DNA from 2 places in the Thioclava sp. ES.031 genome. Region 1 is predicted to be linked to the other one. Evidence: riboswitches for the same ligand, from Rfam matches in the RefSeq annotation. Region 1 holds a riboswitch; the other holds the start of a gene.
The links. A riboswitch is a leader RNA that binds a small molecule or an ion and turns the genes downstream of it on or off. The one in region 1 is predicted to bind cobalamin.
Positions count from the first base shown of each region.

Region 2: another riboswitch for cobalamin. It lies ahead of AXZ77_RS11120 (TonB-dependent siderophore receptor); the one in region 1 lies ahead of nrdH (glutaredoxin-like protein NrdH).

Region 1 covers NZ_PDJO01000001.1:1,701,526-1,712,175, forward strand. The annotation lists gene AXZ77_RS08245 (biotin-dependent carboxyltransferase family protein) at 1-202, opposite strand, end outside; gene AXZ77_RS08250 (allophanate hydrolase subunit 1) at 192-1,067, opposite strand; gene AXZ77_RS08255 (acetyl-CoA carboxylase biotin carboxylase subunit) at 1,077-2,450, opposite strand; gene AXZ77_RS08260 (acetyl-CoA carboxylase) at 2,455-2,688, opposite strand; gene AXZ77_RS08265 (5-oxoprolinase subunit PxpA) at 2,701-3,489, opposite strand; gene AXZ77_RS08270 (LysR family transcriptional regulator) at 3,715-4,620, shown strand; gene AXZ77_RS08275 (hypothetical protein) at 4,836-5,354, shown strand; gene nrdF (class 1b ribonucleoside-diphosphate reductase subunit beta) at 5,434-6,423, opposite strand; gene nrdE (class 1b ribonucleoside-diphosphate reductase subunit alpha) at 6,432-8,591, opposite strand; gene nrdI (class Ib ribonucleoside-diphosphate reductase assembly flavoprotein NrdI) at 8,573-8,995, opposite strand; gene nrdH (glutaredoxin-like protein NrdH) at 9,008-9,229, opposite strand; cobalamin riboswitch at 9,324-9,519, opposite strand; gene AXZ77_RS08300 (homocysteine S-methyltransferase family protein) at 9,597-10,646, opposite strand.
Region 2 covers NZ_PDJO01000001.1:2,323,292-2,333,941, forward strand. The annotation lists gene AXZ77_RS11105 (ABC transporter ATP-binding protein) at 1-261, opposite strand, end outside; gene AXZ77_RS11110 (iron ABC transporter permease) at 261-1,244, opposite strand; gene AXZ77_RS11115 (ABC transporter substrate-binding protein) at 1,241-1,990, opposite strand; gene AXZ77_RS11120 (TonB-dependent siderophore receptor) at 2,079-3,902, opposite strand; cobalamin riboswitch at 4,039-4,233, opposite strand; gene AXZ77_RS11125 (DUF475 domain-containing protein) at 4,263-5,309, opposite strand; gene AXZ77_RS11130 (DUF1499 domain-containing protein) at 5,466-5,891, opposite strand; gene speB (agmatinase) at 5,888-6,859, opposite strand; gene AXZ77_RS11140 (SLAC1 anion channel family protein) at 7,116-8,126, opposite strand; gene AXZ77_RS11145 (Rrf2 family transcriptional regulator) at 8,459-8,938, shown strand; gene AXZ77_RS19745 (hypothetical protein) at 9,163-9,297, shown strand; gene AXZ77_RS11150 (TfoX/Sxy family DNA transformation protein) at 9,489-9,848, shown strand; gene ndk (nucleoside-diphosphate kinase) at 9,850-10,272, opposite strand; gene AXZ77_RS11160 (ABC-F family ATP-binding cassette domain-containing protein) at 10,547-10,650, shown strand, end outside.

The DNA.
Region 1 (10,650 bases):
CATCCTCGAAACTCAGCTCCGGGCCCATGAAGACGGCTTCCAGACCGGCCTCGGCCTCGTCATTGCCGACCAGCATGTTGGCGACCCGCATCGCGAAGCGATCCATCGCGCCGCCTTCGGGAATGCCGAGATGGAAATAGCCCGGACGACCAAGATCCTGGATCGTCGTCGACAGGCCGGGTTTGACAACCTTAAACGCCATTGAGGGCCTCCATCAGTTTCGCATTGGTGCCCGCCATATCGGCGTTGAACGCTTCGAGATCGAAGGTCACTTCGGCAATGCGGGGGGTATAGGTGCCGTCTTTCACGGCGGCCTCGATCCGGTCGAACTCGGCGCGGTCGATCGGTTTCCACTTCACGATGTCGCCGGGTTTGAAGAAGACCATGAAGTCTTGCAGATAAGAGACGGTCTGGGTCGGATCGAAGATCGTCATCGGGGTGATGCCGAACATCTGGTAACCGCCCGCGCCGCGCACCGAGTAGATGCAGCCGAAGCAGCCGCCTATACCGACCGTGTGCTTGGGCGTGTCGGTCCGGGGGCGCAGGTATTTCGGCACCTCGATCTGCTTCTCGCGCTCGACGAGCTGGTAAAGGAAGGGCAAGCCCGCCACGAAACCCACCATCGACACGAACCACGGCTGCGAGTGATAGGCCTCGATGAAGGCCTCCACGCTGTCATAGCCGTTGATCCGCGCGGCATATTCGAGATCGGTCGCCTCCGGATCCTGATGGCGTTCGCGGAACCGCATCAGGGTTTCGTGGGTCCAGGGGTCCTGGAAATAGACCGGGACCTCGACGATCCTCGTGTCGAGGCGCTTCTCGCCGGCCTCGGCCTTGTGCTCGAGTTCCTTGATCCGCGCCATCATCTCGTCGGGCGAGATCACGTCGGGGTTGAAGCGCACTTCAAAGCTGGCATTGGCGGGGCAGATCTCGGTCACACCGGGAATGTTCGCCTCGGCCACGGCGTTGCGCAGCGACAGTGCTACGAAGAAGGCTTCGAGCGACATCTCCTCGTCGACCTCGACATAGACGTGCTCGTCGCCGCCAAAGGAATACCTTGTCTTCATGGGGATCTCCTATGCTGCGTCGGTTGCGGTGAGGTTGCCGGCATCGAGCCACGGCTCGAGCCATTGCGTATGGAAGTCGCCGGCGCGCACGCCCGGATCGGCGGCGAGCGCCAGATGCAGGGGCGTGGTGGTCTTCAGACCGCCGATTTCCAGGTCTTTCAGCGTCTCGGCCATCAGGTCGATCGCGGCCTCGCGGGTCGGCGCATGAACGATCATCTTGCCCAGAAGCGAGTCGTAGAAGGGCGGGATCTGATAGCCCTCATAGAGGAAGTGATCGAAGCGCAGACCGTTGCCTTCGGGGATCGACAGCGAGGCCACCTTGCCGGGGAAGGGCAGGAACTGCATCAGCGGATCCTCGGCATTGAGGCGCACCTCGATCGCGTGGCCCGTGCAGGTGATCTGATCTTGCGTGACGGGCAGCGTCTCGCCGCCCGCGATCAGCAGCATCATCGCGACCAGATCGAGCCCGGTGATCATCTCGGTCACGGGATGTTCGACCTGAATACGGGTGTTCATCTCGATGAAGTAGAACTCATCGGCGGCCGCATCGTAGAGATATTCGATCGTGCCCGCGCCGCGGTAGTTCACGGCTTCGGCCAGCGCGACCGCCGCGTTGCACATCGCCTCGCGGGTGGCGTCCGGCAGGCCGAAAGCGGGGGCTTCTTCCCAGACCTTCTGGCGGCGGCGCTGCAGCGAGCATTCGCGCTCGTAGCAATGGACCGCGGCCCCCGTGCCGTCACCGAGGATCTGCACCTCGATATGGCGCGGATTGACGATCACCTTTTCCAGATAGAGGCCACCGTCGCCGAAAGCCGCTTCGGCCTCGGCGCGGGCCTGCGGGGCGAGACGGGAAAGTTCGGCCGCGTCCTGCGCGATCCGGATGCCGCGACCACCACCACCGGCGGCGGCCTTGATCATCACCGGGTAGCCGATCTCGTCCGCCACGCGCAGGGCCTCGTCTGCCGAGATGCGCCCGTCAGAGCCGGGCACCGTCGGCACGTCAGCCTCTTTCGCGGCGATCCGGGCGGCGACCTTGTCGCCCATCCGCTCGATCGTCTCGGCCTTGGGGCCGACGAAGATCATCCCGGCGTCTTCCACGGCGCGGGCGAAATCGGCGTTCTCGGCGAGAAACCCGTAGCCCGGATGGACCGCATCGGCGCCCGCGTCTTTCGCGGCCGCCACGACGGCGGGGATGTTCAGGTAGGATTTCGCAGCCGGGGCAGGCCCGACACAGACCGCCTCATCGGCGAGCTTGACCGCCAGCATCTCGGCATCGGCCTCGGAATAGGCCTGCACCGTCTTGATGCCGAGCGATTGCGCAGCGCGGATGATCCGCACGGCGATCTCGCCCCGGTTTGCAATGAAGAGAGTTTCGATCGCCATTGGATCAGCCCATCTTCGCGAGCACATCGCCCGCCGAAACCGGCGTCGCATCCGCCGCGACATAGTCCGAGAAGGTGCCCGCGGCCTCGGCCTTCACCTCGATGAAGGTCTTCATCACCTCGATCAGCCCGATCGTGTCGCCGACCGTGACCGCGTCGCCCGCGGATTTGAACGGCGCCGAATTCGGGTCGGGCTTGTGGTAGAAAGTTCCGGGAAGCGGGGAAACGATATCCGTCATGGCTCTCTCCTGTCAGGTCTTTTCATTTTCAGCGAGAACCATCGCCGCGGGGGCAATGGTGACGCCGTTTTCTTGCAGTGCAGTCTTGATCGCGTGGCCGATTTCCAGCGCACCGGGCGTGTCCGAGTGGAAGCAGATCGACTCGAACTCCACCGTAATCGTCTTTCCGGTGACCGTCTCGACGGTGTTCTCGAGGCAGGCGCGTACGCATTTCGCGGCGAGCTTCTTGGGGTCGGGGGCGGAGACGTGGCGGGCGAAGACGATCGAGCCGCTGTCGTCATAGTCGCGGTCGGCATAGAACTCGCGCACGACCGGCTGACCGAGGCGCTTGGCGACCGCGTAGGTCTTCGAGATATCCATGCAGAACAGGATCAGCCCCGGCGCGTAGCGTTGCAGCGTCTCGACCAGATGGCGCGAGAGGTCCTCGTTGCGCGCGGCCTCCATGTAGAGCGCGCCGTGCGGTTTGACGTGCTGCAGCGGCACCCCGTAGCGGCGGCCGAATTCGCGCATCGCCCCCACCTGGTAGATGATGTCGTTCACCAGCTCCTCGGAGCTCGCGTTGATGTGGCGGCGCCCGAAACCTACGAGATCGCGATAGCCGGGATGCGCGCCGAGACCGACGGAATGCTGATGGCAGAGCTTCGCGACCCGGTTCATCTGCATCGGGTCGCCAGCGTGAAAACCGTTCGCGACATTGGCCGAGGAGATCAGCGGCATCAGCTGATCATCCGGCGCGCCAGCCATGGCCCAATGGCCGAAGCCTTCTCCGAGGTCACAGTTCAGGTCGATGAGTTTCGGCATGTCTCTTTCCAGATCTCTGTTGCAAGATCAGCTTTCGATAATGTGAACGACATGTAAAATTCTAATATCACCGACAGCTTTATCGTGTTAACCGATATAGATGGGTCGCGACGTCAGGCGTAACCCATTGAAAAATAGAACGCTGATTTTGCGCTGTGCAGATTGCGAACGTTGGGTATCTGAAATGGTGGGATGCCATTATCGGAAAATCCGAAAGGAGACGGCATGAACTTCCGTCAGCTCAAGTATTTCGTGGCCACCGCCGAGACCGGACAGGTCAGCCGGGCGGCCAACGAACTCTCGATTTCCCAGTCCTCGGTGACCACCGCGATCCGCGAGCTTGAGGCCGAGATGGATACCGAGCTTTTCACCCGGACCTCGCACGGGATGGAGCTGACCCAATCCGGGCGCGAGTTGCTGGGCCTGTCCTACGATATCCTCACCAAGCTCGACGAGGCGGTGAATATCCGCGAGCGCAGCTCCGGCGTCACCGGGCGGGTTCTCGTCGCGACCACCTACACGGTGATCGGATATTTCCTGCCCTATCATCTGGGGCGGCTGGCGCGGTTGCATCCCAATCTCGATATTCAGCTCCACGAGCTGAACCGCGAGGCGGTGGAGGAAGGGCTGCTGTCGAACCGCTTCGACATCGCGATCGTGCTGACCTCGAACGTGATGAACCCGGAACTGGAGAGCGAGACGCTGATGCGCTCGCCCCGCAGGCTCTGGCTGCCGCAAGGCCATCGGCTGGCGAACCTGCGCAGCGTCGATTTCAAGGAGATCGCCGACGAGGACTATATCATGCTCACCGTCGACGAGGCGGCGAACACGACGATGAAATACTGGAACTTCGGTTCGACCCAGCCGCGCGTGAAGCTGCGCACCTCGTCGATCGAGGCCGTGCGCTCGATCGTGGCGAACGGGCAGGGGGTAACCGTGCTCTCCGACATGGTCTATCGGCCCTGGTCTCTCGAGGGCAAACGCATCGTGACGGTCGAAACCGATCCGCCGGTTCCGACGATGGATGTCGGCCTGGCGTGGCGCCGCGGGGCCGAGCTGTCTCCGGGCGCGGTCGCGCTCTACGATTACTTCCGGCTGACCTTCGACAGCTCGCTGACGCTGAACAGCTGAGCCAAGGCGATCGAGGGATCGCGCGCAATCGACGGCTTTAGAAGTCGTTCCTGCCAAACAGACTGCCGCCCGGTTCCCCGGCATGATCGTGCGCAGGATTTTCGACCTTTGAGCGGGGTTTCTCCGAGCCCGCGGGGGCTCAGGAACGGTCCTCACCCCGCGGTGTTCTCTGTCTGCCGGCCGACGGTCGGCGCATATAATGGAAGGAGAACACTATGACCTACACCATCAAGTCGATCGCCATCGCGGGACTTCTGGCCGGTGCCGCGCCCGTTGCGGCCCTCGCTCAGGCTGACGTCTCGACGGAAACGAACGGCGCCGCATCGGTTGCGGCACAGGGTGCAGGCGCTGAGGTCGGCGCGAGCGCGGATATGGGCGCTTCGGCAGAGGCCGGAACCAATGCCGGCATGGGTCAAGATGGGTCGGTGACGACCTATGGGCAGCTCATCGCGGGCCTGAAGGCCAACGGGGAGGCCTCCACCGAGCAGTTCGCCGATTATGAAGTGGGCACCGATGGCAATGCGGAGATCGTCGCGCTTTCCGACCTGAAAGGCGCAGGCGCAGAGAATGGCTCCGCCGCGCTCGAGAACGCGATGAGCGCCGACGTGGATGCCGATTACAGCCAGCTTCCCAGCAGCGTCTTCGACGGCACCGGCTACACGGCCGAGGATGTCGCCGCCGCCTATATCGACGCCGACGGCAATCTGGTCGTGGTGGTCGACGGCCAAGCCTGATCGCCTTTGAAACGGATCGTCCCGGAGCCCCCTGTCGCACGCGGCAGGGGGCTTTCGCATTTCTGCGGCGGACGTGCTCTCAGAACGCCCAGTCCTCGTCCTCGGTCGCGACGGCCTTGCCGATCACGTAGCTCGACCCCGAGCCCGAGAAGAAGTCGTGGTTCTCGTCCGATCCGGGCGAGAGGGCGGCGAGGATCGCGGGGTTCACGCGGGTGGCCTCGTCGGGGAAGAGCGCCTCGTAGCCGAGGTTCTGCAGCGCCTTGTTGGCGTTGTAATGCAGGAAATGCTTCACATCCTCGGTCAGGCCCAGACCGTCATAGAGCTGCTCGGTATAGCGGCCCTCGATGTCATAGAGATCGAACATCAGCGAGAAGGCGAAATCCTTGATCTCGGCGCGCTCGGCCTCGGTCACATGCTCCAGCGCGCGCTGGAACTTGTAGCCGATGTAATAGCCGTGGATCGCCTCGTCGCGGATGATCAGCCGGATCAGGTCCGCGGTGTTGGTCAGGCGCGCGCGGCTCGACCAGTGCATCGGCAGGTAGAAGCCCGAATAGAACAGGAAGCTCTCGAGGAAGACGCTCGCGAGCTTGCGCTTGAGCGGGCTCGCCGTCGCGTCGTATTCGTCGAGGATCAGCCGCGACTTCGCCTGCAGATGCGGGTTCTCCTGCGACCAGCGGAAGGCCTCGTCGACCTCTGCGGTGTTGCACAGCGTCGAGAAGACAGAGGAATAGCTGCGCGCATGGACCGCCTCCATGAAGGCGATGTTGGACAGCACGGCTTCCTCGTGGGGCGTCGAGGCATCCGCCATCAGCGCGGGCGCGCCGACCGTGTTCTGGATCGTGTCCAGCAGCGTCAGCCCGGTGAAGACCCGGATCGTGAGCGTCTGTTCGTCCTCGGTCAGTTGCGACCAGCTTTGAATGTCATTCGACAGCGGCACCTTCTCGGGCAGCCAGAAATTCGACGTGAGCCGGTTCCAGACCTCCAGATCCTTGTCGTCCTGAAGGCGGTTCCAGTTGACGGCACGGGGGACGGGGCGCGGAACGGGGCGGGGCGTGTGCAGATCTTTCATGGCGGGCCTCACAGGGAACAGGAAACGCAGCCCTGCACCTCGGTCCCCTCAAGGGCCGCTTGGCGCAGGCGGATGTAGTAGATGGTCTTGATGCCACGCCGCCAGGCGTAGATCTGGGCGCGGTTGATGTCGCGGGTGGTGGCCTCGGCGGGGAAGAACAGCGTCAGAGAGAGCCCCTGATCGACATGCTCGGTCGCCGCCGCATAGGTGTCGATGATCGCCTCGGGGCCGATCTGATAGGCGTCGCGGTAGAACTCCAGATTGTCGTTCGTCATGTAGGGCGCGGGGTAATAGACCCGGCCGATCTTGCCTTCCTTGCGGATCTCGATCTTCGCGGTGATCGGGTGGATCGAGGCGGTGGCGTTGTTGATATAGCTGATCGAGCCGGTGGGCGGCACGGCTTGCAGGTTGCGGTTCCACAGGCCGGTCTCCATCACCCGGTCGCGCAGGGCGGCCCAGTCGTCGCGCGAGGGCAGGGTGATCCCGAAGCGCTTGAACAGGGCCACGACGGCCTCACTCTCAGGCAGCCAGTCGCGGGTGACGTATTTTTCGAAGAAGCTGCCATCGGCATAGGCGGAGGTCTCGAACCCCTTGAAGCTGCGGCCATGCTCGGCGGCCAGCCGGTTAGACTCCGCCAGCGCGTGATAGGCCACGGCGGCGAAATAGACGGAGGTGAACTCGATCCCTTCGGGGCTGCCGTAATGGATGCGCTCGCGGGCGAGGAAACCATGCAGGTTCATCTGGCCCAAGCCGATCGCGTGGCTTTCCTCGTTGCCCTTGCGGATGGAGGGGACGGCGTTGATCGCGTTCATCTCCGACACCGCCGAGAGCGCCCGGATCGCAGCCCCGACGCTCGCGCCGAGATCGCCGCCATCCATCACTTTCGCGATGTTGAGCGAGCCCAGATTACACGAAATATCGGTGCCCATCTGCGCATAGCCCAGATCCTCGTCGAACTCCGACGGCTCGGCCACCTGCAGGATTTCCGAGCACAGGTTCGACATGGTGATCCGCCCCGCGATCGGGTTGGCGCGGTTCACCGTGTCCTCGAACATGATGTAGGGATAGCCGCTCTCGAACTGGATTTCGGCCAGTGTCTGGAAGAAGGCGCGGGCGTTGATCTTGCGTTTGCGGATGCGCGCGTCGTCGACCATCTCGTGATATTTCTCGGTGACCGAAATCTCCGAGAAGGCGCAGCCATAGACCCGCTCCACGTCATGGGGCGAGAAAAGATACATCTCCTCGTTTTTCTTCGCGAGCTCGAAGGTGATATCGGGGATCACCACGCCGAGGCTCAGCGTCTTGATCCGGATCTTCTCGTCCGCATTCTCGCGCTTGGTGTCGAGGAAACGCAGGATGTCGGGGTGATGCGCGTGCAGATAGACCGCGCCCGCGCCCTGACGCGCGCCCAGCTGGTTGGCGTAGCTGAAGCTGTCTTCGAGCAGTTTCATCACCGGGATCACGCCCGAGGACTGGTTCTCGATCCCTTTGATCGGCGCGCCGTATTCGCGGATATTGGTCAGCATCAGGGCCACGCCGCCGCCGCGTTTCGACAGTTGCAGCGCCGAGTTGATGCCGCGCCCGATGCTTTCCATGTTGTCTTCCAGCCGCAGCAGGAAGCAGGAGACGAACTCGCCCCGCGCTGTCTTGCCTGCGTTGAGGAAGGTGGGCGTCGCGGGCTGGAAACGCCCCGCCAGCATCTCTTCCATCAGCCGCATCGCCAGCGCCTCGTCGCCGCGCGCCAGCGTCAGCGCCACCATCACCACCCGGTCCTCGTAGCGTTCGAGATATCGCTGCCCGTCGCGGGTCTTCAGCGTGTAGGAGGTGTAATATTTGAAAGCGCCGAGGAAGGTCGGAAAGCGGAACTTGGCGGCAAAGGCCGCCTCCCAGATCGCGCGCTGGAAGTAGCGCGAATACTGATCGAGCACGGCGGCGTCGTAATAGCCTTCCTCCACCAGATAGCCGAGCTTTTCATCCAGCGAATGGAAAAACACCGTGTTCTGGTTCACATGGCGCAGGAAATATTGCCGCGCCGCCATCCGGTCGGCGTCGAAGCGGATATTTCCTTCCGCGTCATAGAGATTGAGCATCGCGTTGAGCGCGTGGTGATCAAGCCCCGCGAATTCCGAGGCCGCGGCCCCGCTCGGTGTCACGTCGCTGTCGAGCATTCCTGCCTCCAGAAGGTTTCGAGACCCGCGCGCACGCGGGCGATGTCACTGTCCGTGCCCGCCAGTTCGAACCGGTAGAGCACGGGAATATTGCATTTGCGCGCAAGCAGATCGCCCGCGCAGGCGAAGAGCGCGCCGAAATTCCGATTGCCGCTGGCGATGACGCCGCGCAGGCCCGCGCGGCGGGTGGGATCGTTGAGAAAGGCGATGACCGGTTTCGCGACCGCGCCGCGCCCCTTGCCGTCGGCATAGCTCGGGCAGATCAGCACATAGGGGCCGGAGGGCGTCGGCATCGGGGCGTCTGCCGAGACGGGTAAGCGCTGCGCGGGCAGGCCCAGCCGCTCCACGAAGCGCTGCGTGTTCCCCGATGCCGAAGAGTAATAGATCAGCCGTGCCTGTCCCATCGCGGCTAGGTCTCAGGCCAACCGGTTGATCATGTCGGGCCGGAAGCCCGCCCAGTGATCCTCGCCCGCGATCACGACCGGCGCCTGCCGGTAGCCGAGATCCTGCACCATCTCCATCGCGGCGGCGTCCTCGGTGAGGTCGATCACGTCATAGGAGATCCCCTTGGCATCGAGCGCGCGGGTCGTCGCGGTGCATTGCACGCAGGCCGGTTTCGAATAGACGGTGATGGTCATGTTCTGTCCCTTTGTTTGCTGTCGGCAGCGCGGGACAAGGCTCGTGGGCAGGGTGCCGCAGCACATAGCCACGCGCCCGGGCCCTCCGCCGCGGTCGTCGTCTATCTGCTCTGGCAGGTCTCCTGGCTCGCGGCTCGAGCGCCTCGGGGCCCGTCTTCCCGGCGCATCGCACCAGTGACATTCGGACCTAAGGCTCGCCGCTTACAGTTGCGGGGGCAGCGCCGGAATCTCACCGGCTTCCCTCTTCGCCTGCGGAGTGACTCGCAGGAACCAAAGCAACATCATATTGGGTTAATGCGATGACGGCTGTCAATATATAGATTTACCTGCCGCGCGAAATGCGCGCGCGACAGGGCAGTGTCACGCCTCAGGCCCCGTCGCCAAGGGCCCGGATATGCGCCGGGAGGCGGGCGCTCTGGCCATACATGAAGTGGTTCTCCATGCGCTCCGAGAAGCGGCTAGCCTCGGTCTCGCGGCCCACGGCCTCGGCCATTTCGCGGATATGCATCGGGCTCGCCCCGCAGCACACGCCGAGGTAATTCACCCCGATCGCCTGCGCCTCACGCGCGAAGGTGCCGATCTCGTAGCGGTTGCAGGCCAGCGGATCGAGCGCGGTCGGGAAGGTCCGGCCATGCGGCGAGGGGCAGGTGCAGCCGTTGTGATCGGAGAGGTTGAAGAAGGTCGGCTCCTCCTTCGTGGTCCGGTAGGGCACGGGCAGGGCGCCGACATGGCAGCTCACCGCCGCGCGTACCTTGCGCAGCCACGGCATCATCGTCTGCGGCCCGCGGAAGCAGTTCAGCCCGACGACATCGGCGCCCGCCTGTTCGAGCTGCTGGCAGGTCTCGACGATGCCGACTCCGTCCATCATCTCGTTGGCCGCCATCGGCGCGAGCGTCAGCACCACCGGCAGACCCGACGCCTTCGCAGCCTCCAGCGCACAAAGCGCCTCGCCCGCGTAGTAGAAGGTCTCGCCGATGAGGATATCCGCGCCTTCCTCGACCGCCCAGCCGACCATCTCGTCGAACATCGCACGCACCTCGGCCTGCCGCGCCGGATCGGCGGGGTCCCAGATATTCGTATTCGAGATATTGCCCGCCATCAGGTTGCCGGTTTTCGCATCGGCGACCTCGCGCGCGATCTTCAGCGCCGCGCGGTTGAGCGGCTCCAGCAGGTCTTCCTTACCGATCACGCGCATCTTCTCGCGGTGGCCGTTATAGGTGAAGGCCTCGACGATATCGCTGCCGGCGCGCTGGAAATCGACATGCAGATTGCGCAGCGCCTGCGGGTATTCGAGCGCCACCTCGGGCACGAATTCCCCGGCAGTCAGATAGCCGCGCCGTTCCAGTTCGAACAGAAAGCCCTCGGCGCAGATCACCGGGCGCGCGTCGAGCAGGCGGGTCAGTTTGTTGTCATTCATGGAG
Region 2 (10,650 bases), 620 kb from region 1:
GGCGACCGACAGCCCCCAGGCAATCTCGCGCGCCTGCGGCAGCCACGCCGCCGCCCGCGCCCGCGCCATCGGGTCGAGTGCGGAGAGCGAGCTGTCCCCGCGATGCGACAAGAGCCCCATCGCGCCCCGCAGCAGCGAGGTCTTGCCCGCGCCATTGGGCCCGATCAGCCCGATCACCTCGCCCGGCCCGACCTGCGCCGAGACGCGATCGACCACCGGACATTCGCCACGCAGAACGGTGAGGTTTTCCAGCTCCAGCATCAGCCCTCGCGCCCCATTTTGCGGATCATCGACAGGAAGAACGGCGCGCCGACCAGCGCGGTCAGCACACCCAGTTTCAGGTCGCGCTCGGGTGCGATCACCCGCGTCGCGATGTCTGCCAGCGTCAGCATCGCCGCCCCGCCAAGCGCCGAAGCCGGAAGCAGCCGCGAGGGCCGCGCGCCCACGGATTTGCGCAACAGATGCGGCACGACGAGGCCGACGAAGCCGATCGCCCCCGCGACAGCCGTGGCCGCACCGACCATCAGCGCCGTGCCGAAGACGATCTGAAGACGCAGACTTTTCAAGGAGATACCCATCGAAGCTGCAGCATCTTCGCCAAGGCTCAGCGCATCCAGCCCCGCGCCCGCGCGCAGCAGGATCAGCGCGCCGACGATCAGGAACGGCAGCGCCAGCGCGACATGGGTCATCGAGCGATCGGCGAGCGAGCCCATCATCCAGAACACGATCTCGGCCGCGGCATAGGGCGAGGGCGCGAGGTTCAGCACCAGCGCGGTCGCCGCCGCCGCCAGCGCGGAGACGGCGATGCCCGCAAGGATCAGCACCAGCGCTCGGCCCTCGCGCCCGGCGAGGATCAGGATCAGCGCGACGGCCACGCCCGCGCCTGCCAATGCGGCCAGCGGCAGGGCCAGAGCGAAGAGCGCGTAAAGCCCGGTCTGGATCGCGATCACCGCGCCAAGCGCCGCCCCCGCGGAGGTGCCAATCAGCCCCGGTTCGGCCAGCGGATTGCGCAGGAAGCCCTGCATCGCGGCGCCCGACAGCCCCAGCGCCGCGCCGACGCCGATCCCGAGGATCGCGCGCGGCAGGCGCAACTCGCGCATCACCAGCCCTGCCGCGCCATCGCCCGAGATCAGCGCGGAGAGGCCGTGAAGCGGCGAAATGCCCGACGGCCCGATCAGCAGCGAGGCTGCGAACAGCACCGCACAAAGGATGGAGAGAAGGATGAGGATCGCACGGTAACTCATTGCGTCAGCTTCTCTTTCTCGATTTTACGCCCGAGCGTCGCCAGCGTCTCCACCGCGCCCAGCATCGCGGGCGCGCCGCAGGTCCAGCTTGCATCGCGCAGGCCCCGCACGACCGGAAGATCGCGCAGCACCGGATGCGCCAGCACCTCTTGCGCGCGGCTCGTGCCGGTGCCGCCTTGCGAGCCGCCGACGACGACCAGATCGGGGCGATCCATCACCAGATCTTCCAGCGGCAACCGCCCGCCCCAGTCGAGCCCCGGCCCGCTGACGACATTCTCAAACCCTGCCATTTCAAGAATTTGCCCTTCAAGGGTCCGCGGCCCGTAGCCATAGCCCGAGGGCCCGATGATCGCAGCTTTCAGCCCCGGCGCGGGTGTCTGGATCGCCGCCAGCCGCGCATCGAAATCCGCGAGCATCTTCGCCGCGCGATCGGGATGGCCGAGCAGCTTGCCCATCGTCTCGATCCGGCCGCGGATCTCGGGCAGCGAGGTGCCGGGCGGCAGTTGCTCGACCCGGATTCCGAGCGTGCGCAACATGCGGATCGTGTCCGGGTTCGACCATGTATCGGCCAGAACGAGATCGGGAAACAGAATCGAAATTTCCTCGGCACGACCGTAGTTTACGGGCAGTTCTTCAGCCTGTTTCCAATGCACAGACATCGACGGATCGGTCGCGAAATGACTGACCGAGACGATCTGCGACGGATCGGCCAGCGCCAGCGCCAACTGATCCGTGCAGAGGTTCATGGACACGACCCGCGCAGGCTCCTCCGCCCATGCGGAGGAGGTCGCCGCCAGAGCGGCGAAAAGGGCGGCGCAAACCGCCCCTTTCAGATCAGAACCGCGCACGCAGCCCCACATAGGCGGCGCGACCCGAGGTGCCGTAGCCCGGCCACAGCTGGTAATCGGTGTCGGTCAGGTTCTCGATGCGCAGATAGGCCTCTTTGTCATTGCCCAGATCGTAGGTCATCTGCGCGTTCAGCAAGCCGTAATCGGGCTGGCTCTGACGATCGGTGACCACGCGCATATCGGCGGCGAGCGTCAGCTTGTCAGTCACCTGCGCGTCGATCCCGGCGGTCAGGGTATGGCGCCCGAAGGCCGAGTTCCACGTCGAGCCGGCAGAGAGCCCGTCGGGGTTCTTCGAGTCCAGATAGGTATAGCCGAGGCTGTAGTTGACCTTGTTGGAGATCGGCCCCTTCAGACCCAGTTCCAGACCCTGCCGCTTGGCGGTGCCCGAGGTCTGGTAATAGCTGAAGGTCGTGTTGCTGTAGTCGATCAGGTCCTTCACCTCGATATGGAACAGCGTCGCGGTCAGCTTATGCGCACCGAAATCACGCTCGACGCCCAGATCGTAGCTCAGCGATTTCTCGGGCTTGAGATCGGGATTGCCCGCATAGCCGTCATAAAGCTCGTAGCCCGACGGCGCGCGGAACCCGTTGCCCACCGAGGCGCGGACGAGGGTCGCGGCATTGGCCTGCCAGGTGACGCCGAGACGGCCCGTGGTGTTGCCGCCGAAATCCGAGTGATCGTCGTGGCGCGCCGAGGCGATCACGTTCACGCCGTCCATCGGCGAGAAGGCATATTCGCCGAAGACGCCCGTATCCGCGGTCAGGACATCGCCCGTGACATAGGTGCCGGTATAGGTTTCCAGCGTGCGATCCGCCCCGAAGGTCAGCCGCCCCGGCCCCAAATCGGTCGAGGCTTTCCAGTCGAGTTTGCGGCGCTTGCCCTCGTAGCCATAGTCATAGACCGGATACCAGCGCGAGGTCGTGTAATAGGTCAGGCCGAGCTCGTGATCGAGCGGACCGGTCGTGAATTCTGCGAAGAGACGCCCGCCCCGCTCCTTGTGGATCGTGTATTCGTTGCTGTCCGTGGGCGGCGAGCTGAAGCCGTTATCGAACTCGCCCCGGTCGTTCTGCGCGAAGCCGTTGAAGCCGATCAGCAGGTTGTCGGAGATGCGCTTCTGCGCGCGCAGGCTGACGCGGTCGGCGCGGTAGCCGTCTTTCTCGGTATTGCCGTTCTTCTTGTCGGCCGCCGAGAAGCCAGCGGTGTAGACTTTCGACAGCTGGATCGCGAGCTCGTCATCGCCCTTCTTCCAGCCGAAGTTATAGGCCGCATTCGCGGTCTGGTAGGAACCGAGCTCAACCTTGACGCTTTGGCTCACGCCATCTTCGGTCGGGCGCGGCGTGTCGAGGTTGATCACACCGGCGACCGCCTGCCCGCCATAGACCGCCGATTGCGAGCCGCGCATGATCTCGACCCGGTCGTAGTTGAACGTGTTGAACCGGCCCAGATCGGGAAGCACCTGCGTCGCGGACGGATCGGAGACGTCGATGCCGTCCACCAGAACCTTCACGTAGTTCTGCGACACGCCGCGAATGGTGAAGCCGGTCTGCGCGCCCATCGGCCCGCGCGACAGGATGCCGACGCCCGGCGATTGCGCGATCAGATTGGCAAGGCGCGTCTCGCCCGACCGCTCCATATCCTTGCGCGACAGCACAGTGACCGCCTGTCCGGTCTTGTCCGCAGAGTGCGGCTCGAGCGCGCCGTAATAGATCACGATCTCATCGAGTTGGTAAGGTTGGCTGTCTTGCGCAAGCGCGGGGCCTGCCAGCGCGGTGGTGAGCATCAGGCCCATGGTCAAACGGGTGCGGATCATATCCAATTCCCTCGTATCGCGACTCTACGGTCGCGTGAACTTCGTATCGTAAGTCTTTGGAAATTTAGAATTTCCGCCGACGGTGAGAATGTCACCACTGACGGAATACCGCCTCCGCTGCGCGCCCCGCACAGGCAGAAAGGATGAGCGCCTCGGCAGGTCTCCTGGCTCGCGGGTCTTGGTTTCGGCTGGCCTTCCCGGGTCGCCCCAGTGGCTCAGTCAGCCGTCACTCGCCGCTCACAGTTGCGGGGGCAGCCCCGGAATGAATGCACGCATCGCACCGGGTTCCCTTTTCATCCGCCAAGGCGGAACCGAAGTGCCCCTGCTGTGCCGCGCGCGCCGCAGTCTGTCAAGAAAATTTCAACTCTCGACGGCGGCTCTGCTGCGCCGGTTGAACCGGATCGAGGACAGCAGCGCCAGCCCGATCAGCCCGGCCCCGATCAGCCCGGTAATTACCTCGGGCACTTCCACCAGCGTCTGCGCGAACATGACGACGGAAAGGATCAGGATCGACCAGAAGGCGCCGTTCTCGAGATAGCGGAATTCGCTCAGCGTGTTGCGCTCCACCAGCATCAGGGTCATCGAGCGCACATACATCGCGCCGATCCCCAGACCGATCGCGATCAGGAACAGGTTCTGGGTCAGCGCGAAGGCCCCGATCACCCCGTCGAAACTGAAAGACGCGTCGAGCACTTCGAGATAGAGGAACGCGCCGAGGCCCGCCTTGGCCGTATCGGCGGCGATATTCGTCCGGTCGAGCACGTGGCTCAGGACTTCGACACCCAGGAAGGTCGCAAGCCCGCAAATGGAGGCGAACATGAAATCGTCCTCGCGCCCTTCCGGCAAGATCCAGGTGAAGACCAGAATGACGAGCAGCACGAGGCCGATCTCGAGCCCGCGGATCGAGGCGAGCGATCGCAACCGGCATTCGAGCGTGCGGATCCAGTCGACCTCCTTGCCCTCGTCGATGAAATAGGTGAGCGCGACCATCATCAGGAAGGCCCCGCCGAAGCCCGCGATCGACAGATGCGCGTCCTCGATGATCTCGGCATATTCCGCCGGATGTTTCGCGGCGAGTTGAACCGCTTCCCACGGCCCGATGCCGGCTGCGACCACGACGATCAGCAGCGGGAACAGGATACGCATCCCGAAGACCGCGATCAGGATGCCCCAGGTCAGGAAGCGACGCTGCCATTTCGGCGTCATCTGGTGCAGCTTGTTGGCGTTGACGATGGCGTTGTCGAAGCTCAGCGAGATTTCCAGCACGGCAAGCACCGCCGTGATCATCAGGAAAGAGACCGCGCCGCCAAGCCCGCCGGTCTGGGTGAACCCCAGCGCGAATGACCCGACCAGCCCCGCAACGGTGACGGCGATGGCCCAGGAAAAATAACGATACATGGTGGTCATGCTGGCTCCGGCTGCATGGGGCCTCACTTAGGCTCCGCCCCCTCTCTTCGCAAGGGAGCGCGCCGTCAGAGTTGATCGCTGTGACCCGGCGAGCGCGGATCGAGGCGGCGGGATACGCGCCGCGAGACGCGGAAGCCGCGCCTCGGATCAGACCCGCTACAGCCCTGCCTCGTCGAGCCAGCCCATGATCCGGGCCTTGTTCACCCCGAGATCGGATCTGCCGTAGACGAGATGGCCACGGATTTGCAGCGTATTGCCCTCGACCCAAAGCGTGGTGACATCGGGAAAGCCCCAGAAGGCGGAGCGGGTGACATAGGCCGCATGCCCCTCATCGACGTTGCCCGCGACGCGCTTGGTGCGCGCGGTGGCGCGGATGATCTTGTCGAGCGCGGCCATCTGCGCCAGCGGGTCGGCCACCTCGCGCGCAGCCTGAAACCCGCCCGTCTCGGGGTGATCGCCGGGCGCTTTCGCCAGACCTTCGATCTTGTAGCGCGCAGGGTCGATCGGGGCGAAGCGCACCCAGCCATCGGCCACGGCCATCACGGCCAGCCCAAGCGCGAGGATCGTCACGGCTCGGCTCATTCCGCGCCCTCCCGCAGCCCCCAACCGGCCAGCGCGATCAGCTCGGTCGCGACATGCGCGCCCGCGATGGCCGTCACGCCGGTCGGATCGTAGGGCGGAGAGACCTCGACCACATCGCCGCCGATCAGGTTGATGCCCTTCAGCCCGCGCAACAACTCTGCCGCCTGCCAGCTGGCCAGACCGCCCCAGACCGGCGTACCGGTGCCAGGCGCGAAGGCCGGGTCCAGCCCGTCGATATCGAAGGTGATGTAGCAGGGCCGCTCGCCCACCACCGCGCGAATGCGTTCCAGCGTGGCCTCTACGCCCTCGCGATGCACCGAAGGCGCATCCACGATCGTCACGCCCAGCGTATCGGGATTGTCGGTGCGGATACCGACCGAGACGGTATTCTCGGCCGTCACGACGCCCGTTTTGATCGCCTTATACAGGAATGTGCCGTGGTCGATCCGGTCCATATCGTCATCGGCCCAGGTGTCGGAATGGGCGTCGAACTGAACGAGCGCGATCTCACCATGGGCAGCAGCGGCCGCACGCAGGATCGGCAGCGTGATGAAATGATCGCCGCCCAGCGTGATCGGCACGACGCCCGCCCCGAAGATCGCGCCCAGATGCGCCTCGATCCGGCCGGGGACCTCCGGCACATTGGCATAGTCGAAGGGCATGTCACCGTAATCGACGATGGCGAGTTCAGAGAACGGGTCGTAGCCCCAGCCATAAGGGGCGTCGAACGCCTGCAGCGTCGAGGCTTCGCGGATCGCACGCGGCCCGAAGCGCGTGCCGGGGCGGTTCGTCACCGCCTGATCGAAGGGGATGCCGGTCACCGCGATCTGCGCACCCGCGAGGTCCTTCGTATAGCGCCGCCGCAGGAAACTGGTGGCCCCGCCGAAGGTGTTCTCGAAGCTCAGGCCACGTGCCTCTGCCCGCGTAAAAGCCTGATCCACTTGGGTTTTCGCATCTTCCAGAGCCATGATCGCCCCTCCTTTTCGCCCGCGAAATCTGCGCCAGCCCTCGCGGGAGGTCAAGCGGCGTGCATCTATGTGGAGAGGGCCGCGCCCGACCTCGGCTGGGCGCTGGACGCGCTCTGTGGCTTGTCGCTTTATCTCGCAAGCCCGAATGACGCGTGGGCCCGCGCTGACATCGCCAACGCGCCCTCCCGGGGGGGAGGGTCGGGCGCGGCCCGGGGCTAGTCGCCCCGGGCGATCTCAGACCTGAACTCCGCCCCCCTCACTCCGGCTGGCAAATCTCTCCGCGCAGGATCGCAAGCCCCGTGCGCCAGACGAGCCCCACGATCACCACGGCAAGGATCGCGAGGAACGCCACCGCCATGCGCAGATGCGGCTCGGAATGGGCGTATTCGGCATGCAGGAAGGTCGCGATGGTCAGCGCCGCGATGGGGAAGCTCAGCGCCCAGAAGCTCATCGCGAAGGGCAGCCGCAGAATGCGCGGCAGTTGCACCGCGACGAGCGCGGCAAAGACATAGGCCAGCGACAGCAGGATATGCGCGAAAGGATCGACGCCCTGCCCGATCCCGGCCCCGGGCACGATCTGCTCGCCGGTCAGGCGCAGCCACGCGATGAAGGCCACCGCGGGCGGTGCGATCAGGATCACCAGTGTCGGCTGAAGCTTGCTCGGCAAGGGATCGTGGAAGATCAGACGGTTGAACACCAGCGTCAGCAGCACGAGCCAGAACAGCATCCCGGCCGAGAAGAACAGCCAGCTGATCTCGATGAAACCGAGCTGCGCGCCCGCCACCGGCACGATCACATTGCCCACCGCCGGGATGAACCATGCCGGGTTCAGCTGCCCGTGCTTGAAACTGCGCGTCCCGATCCAGTTGGTCACGACCGCGAGCGTCATGATCCCCTGCAGGGTCGTGCCCGCCAGCCACAGCAGGAGCGCAAGCGAGGTCGAGACCGTCAGCGCCCCGGTCGCCAGCAGCAACAGCGAAATCGCGACGGTCGGGAAGAAGGCGAGCCGGATCGGGTGATGCCATTCCGCGCTCACGCCCTGCGGGTGCTTCAGCGCCTTGGCGAGATAGAAGACCGAGATCAGCACGAAGACCACGACAGTCACCGCGAAACTCACCTGATAGGGCAACGGCCCGAGCCCGAGCGGCTTGGCTGCCGCGCGCAGGGCCAGCGTGAAGCCCCCGAGCCCCATCGTCGTCGCATAGAAGGTGATCGGAAAATGCTCGAGCCGGCTATGCGCGGCACTCGTTTCAGCCAGACTGCTCATCTTGCCCTCCCCGTGGGAATCGCCGCCCGCGCCCGAAATGGCCGCTCCGCGACGGATCAGATCGCCCGCGCAGCGCCGGATCGACCGGACCGAATGACACGACGGGCAACATCTCTCATTTACTCACGCGCCCGTGTTTGAGGAGTCTGACAAATGGACGCATTCGCCGCGCCGGGTGCCGCGCAGGTCTCCGTCCAGCGGGTATTGATCCCGGCGGATCCCCGCTGGAGCCCGCCTCTCTGTGTGACGAAATTTTTCGAGGAACGTGACATAGGTCAAACCTACGAGGTAAACTTACCTATATCACCGCTTCGTGAGCTGGAGGAGTTACGATGCGTCTGACCACACGAACCAATCTCGCGATGCGCGTGCTGATGTTCTGCGCGGTCAATCCGCATCGAACCGTGCGCAAACACGAGATCGCGGAGGCCTGTAACGCGTCCGAGAACCATCTCGCGCAGGTCATCAACACGCTCGCGCGCGAGAACTTCATCACCACCCTGCGCGGCCGCGCCGGTGGGATGCAGCTTGCCCGCCCGCCCGAAGAGATCGGCGTGGGCAAGGTGCTGCGCGCCTTCGAGGCCGCCCTGCCCTTCGCCGAATGTTTCGACACCGAGACGAACACCTGCCCGCTGCGCGACGCCTGCCTGTTCCGCGATGCGTTGAGCGACGCGCTCGACGCATTCTACGGGACGCTCGACCGCAAGACCCTCGCCGATCTGGTCGACAACAACACCGCGCTGGAGGCGATGCTCAGCCTGCAGGGCCTGCAGTCGCTCTCGATCTGCGCAACCGCACGCGCCGCGGAATAACCGCCGCATAGAGGCCGCGCCGATTGGTCCATATTTCTGACTCATTCCCGTGCACAGCGGTGTTTCCGTTGCGGCAACGTCACAGTTTTATGACACCCGATCACGGCAAAGCGACCAGAATTCAGTTTCGCTTGACCCCCCCTTTCGCCAGCGAGAGCCTGTGGCTACTTGTCGCAGTAACGGGACACTCCCGGCAAAACACGACTCATCACAAGGCTTAGGTCATGCAACAGCAATCGGGCACTCAATCCGGCCAGCAACAGCAAGGCGGCACGAACCGTCCTGGCCAGCAGCAAGGTCAAACGGGTAACACCACCCAACAGAACGGCACGATTTTCGACGATTGGGCGTCGATCTGACGCTCTTCCTCGCGCCGCGATAACAGCGGCGCGCGCAGGCCCCGCGGCCGCAACCCGGCGCGCGCACTGCCTGCAAACCGACATCTCCTTCGCGCTGCTCTTGCGTGGCGCGAAGTCCGCTCTCAAACTGCGATGATCCGCCAAGCCGTCGCGCTGCAAACGCGTCGCGCCCCGAAGGACCGTTCGGCACGATGAGCAACTCTCTCACATCCATCAAGGGGATCGGCCCCGCCACCGCCGAGGGCTTTATCCGCGCCGGGATCACCTCGGCCGAGGAGCTGCGCAAGATCGGCGCGGACGCCGCCTATGCCGCCTGGATCGAGGTCGGCAACCCCGCCCATTTCATCGGCTATTACGCGCTGCACATGGCGCTGCAGGGCCGCCCGTGGAACGACTGCCGCGGCGCTGAGAAAGCCGAATTCCGCAAGAAATTCGATGCACTTAAGGTGCGGATCGCGGCGGGCGACAGCAGCACCCAATCCGCAAAAGAGAAGGGCCGCGCCCGGCTGGACGCGGCCCTCTCGGAAATTGGTCTGATCGCGAAACGCTAGATCAGCCGACGATCTCGAGACCCGAGAAGAAGAACGAGATTTCCTCCGCAGCGGTTTCCGGAGCGTCGGAGCCGTGCACCGAGTTCTCACCCACGGAGAGCGCGTATTCCTTGCGGATGGTGCCCTCGTCGGCTTCCGCCGGGTTGGTCGCGCCCATCACTTCGCGGTTCTTGGCGATCGCGCCTTCACCCTCGAGCACCTGAACGACGACCGGCTCGGATGCCATGAACTCGCACAGTTCGCCGTAGAAGGGGCGCTCTTTGTGGACTTCGTAGAACTTGCCGGCCTGATCCATGGTCAGCTGGATGCGCTTTTGCGCGACGATGCGCAGACCCGCTTCCTCGAACTTGGCGTTGATCTTGCCGGTGAGGTTGCGCTTGGTCGCGTCGGGTTTGATGATGCTCAGCGTGCGTTCGATGGCCATGTGTGACCCTTTCCTTGTGGTTCGTGGCCGGTATCCGGTCCGAAATATCTGCCGCGCCTGCTACCATGCAGGGGAAGCCTTGAAAAGCCCTCATGGGCGGGCTTGCAGCGACTCTAGCGTGGTTTTGTGACCGTTTGGTCAAGGCCGATCGGCAGGCCGCCGCGCGGGTTTGCGCCCGCAGATGCCTCCGGCGGGGATATTTTTGCCAAGGCGAAAGGGCCGCGACGCGCAGCAGCGATTGACTGTTGCCCGCCCCTGCGCCAAGTCAGGCCCCATGTTGCGCATCTCCGATATCTCCTTTTCGATCGAAGGCCGTCCGCTCTTTGCGAACGCCTCCGCCACCATCCCCGAAGGCCACAAGGTCGGCCTCGTCGGCCC